DNA from 2 places in the Corynebacterium genitalium ATCC 33030 genome. Region 2 is predicted to be linked to the other one. Evidence: predicted binding sites of a transcription regulator. Region 2 holds the regulator's gene; the other holds the start of a gene.

Region 1 (5,337 bases), 800 kb from region 2:
CGAGCACCGGACGCAACGGCTCCGCCAGCTCCGCAGCTGATTCGGCTGCAATGCCCTGGGCAAAGAGCGTCGACGCTGCTGTAGCCACGATCGCCAACGTGATCAACCCACCGATGGAGATCGACACAATGTTGTCCACGCGGGCTTTCTTCAAGCTCAGCTTGCCCGGCTCATCGCCCCACTTTTCCTGGACCAGGTTGGAGTGGAGGAAGACGTTGTAGGGCACCACTGTCGTACCGATCAGCGCGATCGCCGTGAGCACCGAGCCGTCTGGAAGGCCCGGCACGAAGATGCCTTTGAACATCGCGCCGAGATCCGGCTTCACTGCCACTGCGGTGATCAGGAAGATCAGTGCCAGGATGATCACCAGCGCGGTCATGAATTTCTCGATGACCTTGTAGCTGCCGGTCAGCAGAAGGACAACGATCACAGCGACGATGATGCAGGACAGGACGGGGATGCTCAGGCCGGTGACGTCGGAAAGCGCGAGGGCTGTACCTGTGGTGTCACCGCCAGCGTATGCGGCGCCGCCGATGCCGATAGCCGTGACAATGAGCGAGATCATCAGCAGCTTCGCCACCGGCGACTCGAACGTTTCGCGCATTGCTTCGCCCGTGCTCAACCCGCCCATGAGTCCCAGGCGCGCAGACATTTCTTGCAGGATGATCGTGGCCACGATCGAGAACACGATCGCCCATGTCAGGGCGAAACCGAAGCTTGCACCTGTGACCGTCGCCGTGGTGACTGTGCCCGGGCCAATGAACGAGGCACTAATGAGCAGGCCCGGACCGAGCCAGCCTGACCGTCGTTTAGCCGTAACCTCAGAGTCGTCGCGATCGTTTACTGCAGTGGACATCGCTGTTCCCTTCTGCGGTTGGTGACATGTTCCGAACTACTTTATCCGGCGAAACTGTCGGCCCACAGGGGTTCGTTCAAATCGGCAGTCTCGTAACCGTCATTCCGAACGGGCAGGGAATGGTTGTAGGAGACGTATTTGGAACCGTCGCGGAACTCGAAGACGATCTCATGGCCATTGCGCGTGATGGTTGTGTACCCTTCTGTGACCAGAGAGTGGCATCCGGAGCACAATGGCAGCAAATTATCCAGGTCGGTCATACCGCCCTCAGCCCAGTCGCGGATGTGGTGCATTTCCATGAAGCGTCGATGCGTACAGCCCGGAGTCGCGCACTGCCCGCCCCACATGGCCATGAGCGCGTTGACCTGTCCGTCCGTTGCTAGGCGGGTTGACCGACCGGTGTTCAGGATGAGGCCCTGATTACTCACCGTATCCAACCTGACTAAGGCGTTGGATACGAGGTGCTCCAGCGTCTCGGTCGTCGCTCCAGCGTTGTTAGGCAAGTAGGCTCGCCCGTCCACGGTCATCATGACGTTCACGTGCGCGCCCGGCGCCCGAAGAGTGCTGATGGGTTTTGTACGGGCCATGTTCACTATTCCCATGAGGGAGAAGACCAAGGCGCGCGGCGTCGGCAAGCCGAAGCCAGACACCTCCCGCTTTGCCTGTCGAGCCTCCTCATCCTTCTCTTTTTCATGGATGAGCTCATCTACCTTCTCATTGTCGACCACCCCATCCCCACCCAGCAGCTTCTCTAGCTCCCCATCCTCGGCAGCGGACGCGAGATGCCCAATTTTGAGCGCAGCCTTGAAAGCTTCACCATCTGCGGCGTTGAGCCTCCCCCACAGCTTCAGGCCACCGTCTGCCTCCTGCTTCAACCGCAGGTAATACTCCCTGCCCTCCTCCTTCGCCTCGTTAGGTTTCTGCTTTCCGGCGAGAGCGCTTTCCAGGCCGTGGTAGTTCAGCTCCATGCCCATCTTCACCAGCTCGAACTCATTGTCAGCGGTCAGGTACTTGAGCAGTAGACGCACCGCAGAGTAGCTCAGGTTACCATCGAGGAACATCTCCGTCAGGTATGGGAAATCGTTCAGTTGCCGTGCAACACTCACGTACTCATGCGCCGTCGACTCCGATACCCCGAGCCGCCTGATTAGCCAGGCCGCCGTACTCGTCGCTCCGCACTCATTCGCTAACCCCATCTGATCGAAATCGCCAATCAGCACCATCAATCGCGCTTTCGAACGAACAACCGTAACGTATGTCGCCACGATTTCCTCAGCCAACCACTCCAGATCCAGCTCTTCATCCAGTATGTTCACGCTGACCACCACCCCTGTTAATGCCCCACGTTGTCGGTTACCCCGACTCTACACAACGACCCGGACACCCATCGATCAATTGTTCGAATATCACCGATGAAAAAGACTCCGCATTGCGGAGTCCCTGGGGTTTTGCGGCGGACTAAAACGTCGTAAAGCTAGTCCTCCATTTCCGCGAAGGCTTCCTCGACAGAATCGTGCTCCTCGCGGGATTCTTCCCACACTTCCTTGGCGGCGGAGAGGTTCACCGCGGCGATGATCGCGCCGACCACGATGTCGAACCACGCCGTCGGCCATACGAAGGTGAGTAGACCGGCGAGAATGATGAGGATGTTGGCAAGGGCGTCGTTACGCGCCGCGAGCCACGCACCTGTCGCGAGTGACGAGCCCTGCTCCCGCAACTGCAGCAAGATCACTGCGCAAATGACGTTGACCACCAGCGCACCGAATGCCACCGCAGTCAGCCCTTCCGCAGATGGCGGTTCCGGGTTGAGAATCTTGGTCACAACCATCACGATCGCTGCGATCGCAGGAATCAGGATGAGCGCCGCGAGCACGCTTCCTGCTTTTCGACGGCGCGACGCCGGCCACGCCACTGCAAAGAACACCAGCAGGTTGATCGCCGTGTCCTCGAGAAAGTCTGCGGAGTCGGCAAACAACGCGGCTGAGCCAATCATCACGGCCGCGGCGAACTCGATGAAGAAGTAGAGCAGGTTCAGCAGCGCCACAATGAGAACGGCGCGGCGGATTCGGTCAGTGTTCATACTGCCCATGGTGCTCGCAACAGGCCTTTCACACAAAAAGAGACTCCGCATTGCGGAGTCCCTGGGGTTTTACCGTGTTTAGTAGGAGCTGAAGCCGTCGGCGGTCAGCTCGTGCTTCTCATCGCCGGTGATGGCCGGGTTGAACACAGAGACTAGGATGAGGTCCTCGTCCTTGCCGCCGCGGAGGTAGTGGGCGTCGTGCTCATCAAGCACATACACCGTGCCCGGGGTGATCGGGTACACGTTGCCCTCGGTGTCCTCGACCTCACCGGAGCCGCCGATGCAGTAGCAAGCCTCGAGGTGGTTACGGTACTGCAGCTTGGACTCAGTGCCAGCACGGACAACAGTGTGGGCGATGGCGAAGCCCATGTTGTCCTTGGCGGTGACGACACGCTCAGAGGTGCCGCCGCCCCACTCGACTTTTTCCACTTCGTCGCGGGAACGGGTGAACATAGCTAGTGCTCCTTATCGATCGGCTCGCAATCTTGACCCCAGGCTAACACCCATGACAACTGTCACGCCGAGATCGTGACAGCAGGACTACGTTCGGCTCCCCGGCGCGCAGTGAAATGTGAAGCATGATCGAAACACAGAACGTGAGCAAGCATTTCGGATCGGTGAAAGCCGTTGAAGATGTCAGCCTGAGCATTGGCCGCGGTGAAATCGTCGGCCTGCTTGGGCGCAACGGAGCAGGCAAAACCACCCTGGTGGACCTCATTCTCGGATTGACCAAGCCGACGAGCGGCACAGTACGCGTGGCCGACATGACCCCGGCGCAGGCGATCCGGGACGCACGCATCGGTGCGGTGATGCAGACCGGCGGTCTCCTCGACACTGTCACCGTCAAAGACACCCTGGCCATGATCAACTCCACGCACCGCGATTCCATCGGCGTGGAGGCCGCGATCGAGCAGGCGAATCTCACCAAGATTCAGAACCGCCGGGTGGGCAAATGCTCTGGCGGCGAACAGCAGCGGGTCCGCTTCGCCATTGCGTTGCTGGGCAAGCCGGACATTCTCATCCTCGACGAACCAACCACCGGGATGGACGCCACCAGCCGCCACGAGTTCTGGGACACGATGCGCGCCCAGGCCCACTCTGGACGCACCATCATCTTCTCCACGCACTACCTCGAGGAAGCTGAAAACCTCGCGGAGCGCATCATCGTGCTCGATCGCGGCGAGCTCATCGCGGACGGCCCGACAGACAGTCTCACCGCCGGCGCAGACAAGAAACGGGTCACAGCGCAGTCATCGCAGGGGCTTATCGACGTCACCACCCAGGACTCCGACTCCTACGCCCGGAAACTACTCACCGAGACCGATGCTCACGACCTGACCGTCACTAGAACATCCCTAGAGGACTCCTTCATCGCACTCACCTCAGATGACCCAGAAAGCGAGGAGCAACCATGACCACCCTGAAGTTCGCGCTGCACAACCTCAAACGCCTCAAATCCGATGCCTCTTCGCTGTTCTTCAACATCGTTCTTCCGGTGATTCTCTACCTCATTTTCGGTGCTGCCCAGCAGTATTCAGACGATGAACTGGGCAACGGCAACGTCGCCGCCTTCGTCATGCTCGGCATGGCCCTCTACGCGGGAATTTCGGGAGCTGTTTCCCAATCGTCCCTGGTGGTCGTGGAGCACAACAGCGGATGGGGGCGGCAGCTAGCGCTGACTCCCCTGACGAACATGCAGATTGCGGTCGCGAGATTGCTCGTCATCATCGTCAACGTCGTGCTGCCCGTAGCTGCGGTGTTCCTCACCGGCGCATTGGTCGACGCCAAGATGGACGCCAGCGCATGGTTCTGGAGTTTCCTCATCACCGTCGGCGTGTCCTTGCCTTTCGGCTTCTACGGTTTGGTCTGGGCGCAATCGCTGAAGTCCCTCACGGCAGTCTCGATTGCTGCCACCTCAGTCACTCTGTTGGCCTTCGCTGGAAACACCCTGTTCCCGCTGACGAGCAACTTGATCGACTTCTCCCGGTTCACCCCGATGTACGGCGCCACCATGCTGTCGCGGTGGCCTGTGGCCGAAGGGCTCCAGCTGATCCAGGACGAACCCTTCCAAGTCACCGACCCCCTGTGGCAACCCGTGCTCAGTATCATTGCCTGGACAGTCATTTTCGCTGTGATCAGTCTGGCCTTGGATAGCCGCGAGAAAGGGCGTGCGTGACCCAGAAAACGAACGGTGGCCACTACCACCTCGTTGAGGCCGGCATCTGGCTGATCCTCTTGGTCAGCCCGCTCGCCGGCTTGTTCACCATGGAGCTCCCCACCTGGCAGTACGTAGCCGGTGCCGGATTGATCGTGGTCTTCGGCGCGGTGTACCTGTGCGCGCACACGATCCGTGTGCACAGTAAGGACACTGTCAACGCGGCGTTGTGGGTGATCGCCCTCC
Region 2 (5,337 bases):
CCCGTTGAAGCAGATCAAGGCCGTCAACGATGTCCTGGCGGAGATCACCCGGGACACGGGCGAGGAGATTCCGCCGGAGATCATCGTGGTGAACAAGATCGACGAAGCGGACCCCGTCGTGCTAGCCGAGCTACGCCACGCGTTCGCGGATTCGAAGCACAATGTCGTCTTCGTCTCCGCCGTGACCGGCGAGGGGATTGACGAGCTTGAGGGCCGGATCGAGATGTTCTTGAACACTCTCGATGCCCACGTGAAGCTGCTCGTCCCGTTCACCCGCGGCGATGTTGTCTCACGCGTCCATGAGGAGGGCACTGTGCGCAGCGAGGAGTACAACGAAGAGGGCACGCTTATCGACGTCCGCCTGCCCCGCGTCCTCGCCGAGCAGTACGCAGAATTCGTCGTAGCGTAGAACCGAGTTAGTGGTCTGGGTCGGTTCGGACTACGTCGATGCCGTGTTCAGACAGCTTCTGCACCACCTCATCCGAAGCGTCCGCGTCAGTGATGAGCACGTCGATGCTGTCGAGCGGGGCGTAACTGACTACCGCTTCCTGGCCGAACCGTGCGGAGTTGCAAAGAACCACGACCTTCTCAGCGTTGATCACCATTGCCGACTTCACTGCGGCTTGTTGGGCATCATCCGTAGACAGGCCGTGGTTGACGGTGAGAGCGTCGGCATCGATCACGGCGACCTTTGCCCGCATCAACGCGAGCGTACGCAAGGTCGTGTCACCAGCGGTGGACTGTGCCGCGTAGTTCACGGAGCCGCCCAGGAGCTGAACATGTGTACCGGCTGTGCTGGATAACTCCAGGGCGACAGGAATGGAGTGCGTGACAAAGGACAACGCCGCTGCGTTGCCGGTGCCGCTTGATGTCACCGCCTCTGCGAACGATTGGGCCACATGCACGGCCATTGCACCGGAATCAACGAACACGACGCCATCGTCTGGCAGGTGCGCCAAAGCTGCTCGAGCGATAGAGGAGCTCGCCCGAGAGGCCGATTGCGAGCGCGGGTCAGCAGACTCCACATGCCCGTGGGAGGCGGTGAGCTGGCATCGCTCTTCGGCGTTCATGGGTCTTCCTTACCTGCTCAAAGGGGACATGGTCTAGAGCTTACGAAACACGGAGACAACGAGCCCCATGATTTCAGCATCATCCCCCTTGATCGGGGCGAAGGCTTCGTTGTGGGGGAGAAGCCACACACCGGAGGAATCCCTGTGGAACTCCTTCACCGTTGCTTCCCCCTCAATAAGCGCCGCGACGAACTGACCTTCCTCCGCTACCGGCTGGGTACGCACGGCAACCCAATCGCCGTCGAGGATGCCCGCGTCGCGCATGGACTCACCCACGACTTGGAGCAGGTAGAGATCACCGTCGCCGACGAGTTCTTCCGGCAGAGGGAAGTAGCCGTCGACGTTCTCTTCAGCGAGAATCGGGTTGCCCGCAGCAATCTGCCCGACGACGGGGATGTAGCGCGGCGGTGCCGCATCGTCCGGTTTCGGATCAGCCTTGCGCTTCTTCCGGCCATTCTCCGGCAGGTGACGCAGATCAACGGCGCGGGGCTTGTTCGGGTCGCGACGGAGAAAGCCCTTCTTCTCCAATTCCTTGAGCTGGTAGGCCACAGACGACGTCGACTGAAGGCCGGCGGCATCGCCGATCTCCCGAATGCTCGGCGGGTAGCCGCGGAGCACCACCGCATCCTGAATGACTTCGAGAATGCGGCGCTGCCTCTCTGTCAGGGTCTTAATGTCCGGTTTCTTGTCTGCGCTCTGGGGCATGTTCCTGTTCTCCTCTGATCGGTTGTCCTCGGTGCCTTGTTCCTATCGGTGTGGCGAGAAACTCAGCGCTGGAATTCCTCACCAATGTTCGACGACACGCGGCACCGTTCGGTTCCCTTGTGTCCACTTTTACCATGCGTAGGCAAATTTGTTCGATATTTCTTGACCACGTCTAGACAAACTCTACGGCCCTTGCTATAAATCGAACATAGGAACTATCGAACATTCTAGCGATCATTGCAATCGAACATGTCCGGTGCGGTTCGTAGAATCAAATCCGAACCAAGAAAGGAAGAATGATGACTATCTCTCTCGCCCGCCCTAACAGTGCTAATACTACCGATAACCTCCGTTCTGCTGAGGTTGAGCCAGCGGATGTTTGGGACCTTGACCGTGCACCGGTGATTCGTGCCTCGCACCGTCATGTTCGAACACTCGATGAGCATAATCGAATGAATGAATCACCCCTGCGAGCGCGCCCAGAGGATCCGGACAGCCCGAACACGGCTCTCGAAACTCGCCGCGAGAAGCGCGCGGCCACGCTTATGGGCGCACTGCTCGGCCTCGGTCTCGTTGCGGGTTCTATCTTCGGCGGCGCGTTCTCTTTCGAGGACGACGGTTTCAGCCCGGAGCCGGTGAACGAGTCTGCGAATCTCCAGAACGCCGTTGCAACAGTGAACAACCGCTAAAGATTTTTCTGGGGGAGTAGAGTTTGAGGGGTGCACTGCCCCTTTTGCCAGAACGATAGCTCTCGGGTTTCTGACTCGCGCCTAGTCGACGCAGGATCGGCCATTCGGCGCCGACGTGAATGCACCGTGTGCGGTGGTCGTTTCACCACGGTCGAGAAAGCTGTCCTGACCGTGGTCAAGCGCAACGGAGTCAGCGAACCCTTCGACCGTGACAAGCTCATTGTCGGCGTACGCCGCGCGTGCCAGGGACGCGATGTCTCCGATGACGCTTTGAAGCGCCTCGCCCAAGAGGTGGAAGAGATCGTCCGCGCGCAGGGAAGCTCGCAGATTCCGTCGAACCAAATCGGCCTTGCCATCCTCGAGCCGCTCCGCGCACTCGACGAGGTCGCCTACCTGCGCTTCGCGTCCGTGTACAAGTCTTTCGAAAGCGCCGACGACTTCGAATCCGAGATCAGGCTGATGCGCCGCAAAGACCGCGGCATGGAAGGCATCTAGAGCTTATCCACCATCTTCTCGATCCGCCTCGGGCTTACCGGTTTCGCTGTACCGAGTCGCTGAGCGAATAAGCTCACACGCAGCTCTTGGATCCGCCACAGAATGTCCTTGACTGCCCGGGATTTACGGGCCGCCTGCGGTAGCCGGGCCAGTTTGGCATCGAGGTACTTCTTCACGTCGTCGACTACCGATTGGCGGTCTGCATCGCGGTCGGGGTCGCGGTTCATCTCCTCGAGCCGAATCTGGATCGCCGACATGTACCGCGGAAGGTGTTGAAGATTCTCCATCCCGTGCACTGTGATGGCGTTCTTGGGTAGAAGGAAGTTCATCTGCTGGCGGATGTCGTCGATAGCTGGGCCATCCCAGTTCTGAAGTTCCGCCGCAGTGTTGATGTATTCGACCACACCACCGGCGATGCCGACGACCGTGCGCCGAACCATGCCGGCCACCTCGGGCTTGACCTTGTTCAGTAGCGCGTCGAATTCTGCAGGTGTACGCACTGGTCCACCGTGGGCGAACATGAGATCGCGGATCGCGGCGACGCGCGCATCTTCGACCAGCCCAGCGGCACCACCGTGCGGATACTTATCGACGGCCACACGCTGCCGCAACGGCAGGCCTTTCACCATCTGGGAGACCGAGACGTCGATTTGGCGCATGAGCATTGCCAACGTCGCCGTCACCATGGATTGATCAGCAGCGGCCTTTGTCGGGAACACCTTCACACGTACGCCGTCATTGGTCGCCTCCAAGGCGGGGAAAGCATCGACGTTGTTGCCTTCGATCTTTGTTGTCACAGTTTCCGGCACATCACCAAGGGTGTCTTCCGTCCACTTCGTAACTGAGTCGGATTCAGCCTTCTTGGTCGCCTTTGCTACAGACGAGGTGATTTGGCCGGCGCGGCGCTTCTTCAGCGCGGCCAGCGACGTGTCGTGGTCGGTGATCTTCCCTTTACGGTCGATGGAGGCAAAGGTGATCTTCAGGTGAGGCGGCAACGCTTCGGGCCGGAAATCGGATGCGTTAATGCCGTGCCCTCCGAGGGAGCGCAACACCTCGGCGAGCTGCTCGTTCAACGGAGATTCGTAAGGAACGAGCTTGTCTAGGGCGCGCGCGGCAAACTCTGGTGCAGGAACGACTGTCTTGCGCAACGCCTTTGGTAGGGAGCGGATGAGCTCTGTGACTAGTTCTTCGCGCAAACCGGGCACGAGCCAGTCGAATTCGCGCTCCTCCAGACCCGCTAACAGGGGAACAGGGACAAGGACGGTGACGCCGTCAAAGGGGTCGCCCGGTTCGAACTTGTATTGCAGGTCGTAGTCAATGCTTCCCTGGCGGATCTTGTCGGGGAAGGAGTCTTCGCTGGTGTCAGCGTCGGAATCGTCGATAAGTGCGCTCGGGTCGAAGTCGAGGAATGCGGCGTCCTCATGCTTTTTCTTCTTCCACCATGCGTCGAAGTGGCGGCCGGTCCCAATGTTGTCCGGCAGGCGTTCGTCGTAAAAGTCGAACAACGCCTCCTCGTCGACAACGAGACCGCGGCGGCGCACCTTCTCCTCGACTTTGGCGGCCTCTTCGAGGAGCTTGGCGTTGTGTTTGAGAAAGGCGTGGTGGGCGTTCCATTCGCCGTCGATAAGCGCGTGCCTGATGAACATGGTGCGCGCAGCATCCATGTCCACGCGGTGGTACGGCACCAGGCGATCAGCGACAACCGTGACTCCGTAGAGCATGGACTTTTGATGCACCATGGGCGCGGCGCGCTTGATGGACCAGATCGGCTCGGAATAGTTGTGCTTGAGCAGGCCGCCGGCGACTTTCTCCACCCAGGCGGGATCGATAGCGGCGACGTCACGCGCCCACAGACGAGACGTTTCGACGAGTTCGGCAGCCATCACGAACTCCGGCGGCTTCTTCGCCAGCACCGAACCGGGGAAGATCATGAAGCGTGTGCCGCGTGCTCCCTTGAACTCCTTCGAAGTGCCGTCGCGGGCACCGATATTGGACAACAGGCCGGTGAGCAAGGCCTGGTGGATGGACTTGGGGTCGCGGTCCCGCGAGTCATCGTGATCGTCCGTTGCGGTGGCGGTGCGGGCCCAGCCGAGCTGCCTCTCCGCCTCACGGAGCTGGCGCACAAGGTCGAACCACTCGCGGATGCGCATGTAGTGGAGGTACTCCTTCTTCATGCGCTTGCGGAAGGCGTTGCCGGACAGTTCATTCCGGGAGTCTTTGAGGTAATCCCACAAATTCAGCGCAGCGAGAAAGTCGGAGGTCTTGTCCTTGAAACGCGCGTGGGCCTGGTCGGCTTGCGCCTGGAACTCCAACGGACGTTCGCGGACATCCTGGATGGTCATGCTGGCGACAATGACAGTGACATCGTCCAGTACACC

Evidence for each region. Region 2 encodes LexA, which represses DNA repair genes until DNA is damaged. Its sites were predicted from a motif close to CGAACANNTGTTCG; they were not measured.
Region 1: the regulator LexA is predicted to act here: its motif matches at 2,245-2,258, upstream of HMPREF0291_RS11010 (HNH endonuclease signature motif containing protein).

Annotation. Positions count from the first base shown of each region.
Region 1 covers NZ_CM000961.1:2,330,059-2,335,395, forward strand. The annotation lists gene HMPREF0291_RS11005 (Nramp family divalent metal transporter) at 1-856, opposite strand, end outside; gene HMPREF0291_RS11010 (HNH endonuclease signature motif containing protein) at 898-2,172, opposite strand; gene HMPREF0291_RS11015 (cation efflux transmembrane domain-containing protein) at 2,331-2,936, opposite strand; gene HMPREF0291_RS11020 (ectoine synthase) at 3,015-3,389, opposite strand; gene HMPREF0291_RS11025 (ABC transporter ATP-binding protein) at 3,515-4,351, shown strand; gene HMPREF0291_RS11030 (ABC-2 transporter permease) at 4,348-5,112, shown strand; gene HMPREF0291_RS11400 (sensor histidine kinase) at 5,109-5,337, shown strand, end outside.
Region 2 covers NZ_CM000961.1:1,532,377-1,537,713, forward strand. The annotation lists gene hflX (GTPase HflX) at 1-409, shown strand, start outside; gene HMPREF0291_RS07200 (DeoR/GlpR family DNA-binding transcription regulator) at 417-1,070, opposite strand; gene lexA (transcriptional repressor LexA) at 1,104-1,775, opposite strand; gene HMPREF0291_RS07210 (hypothetical protein) at 2,228-2,464, shown strand; gene nrdR (transcriptional regulator NrdR) at 2,495-2,959, shown strand; gene hrpA (ATP-dependent RNA helicase HrpA) at 2,956-5,337, opposite strand, start outside.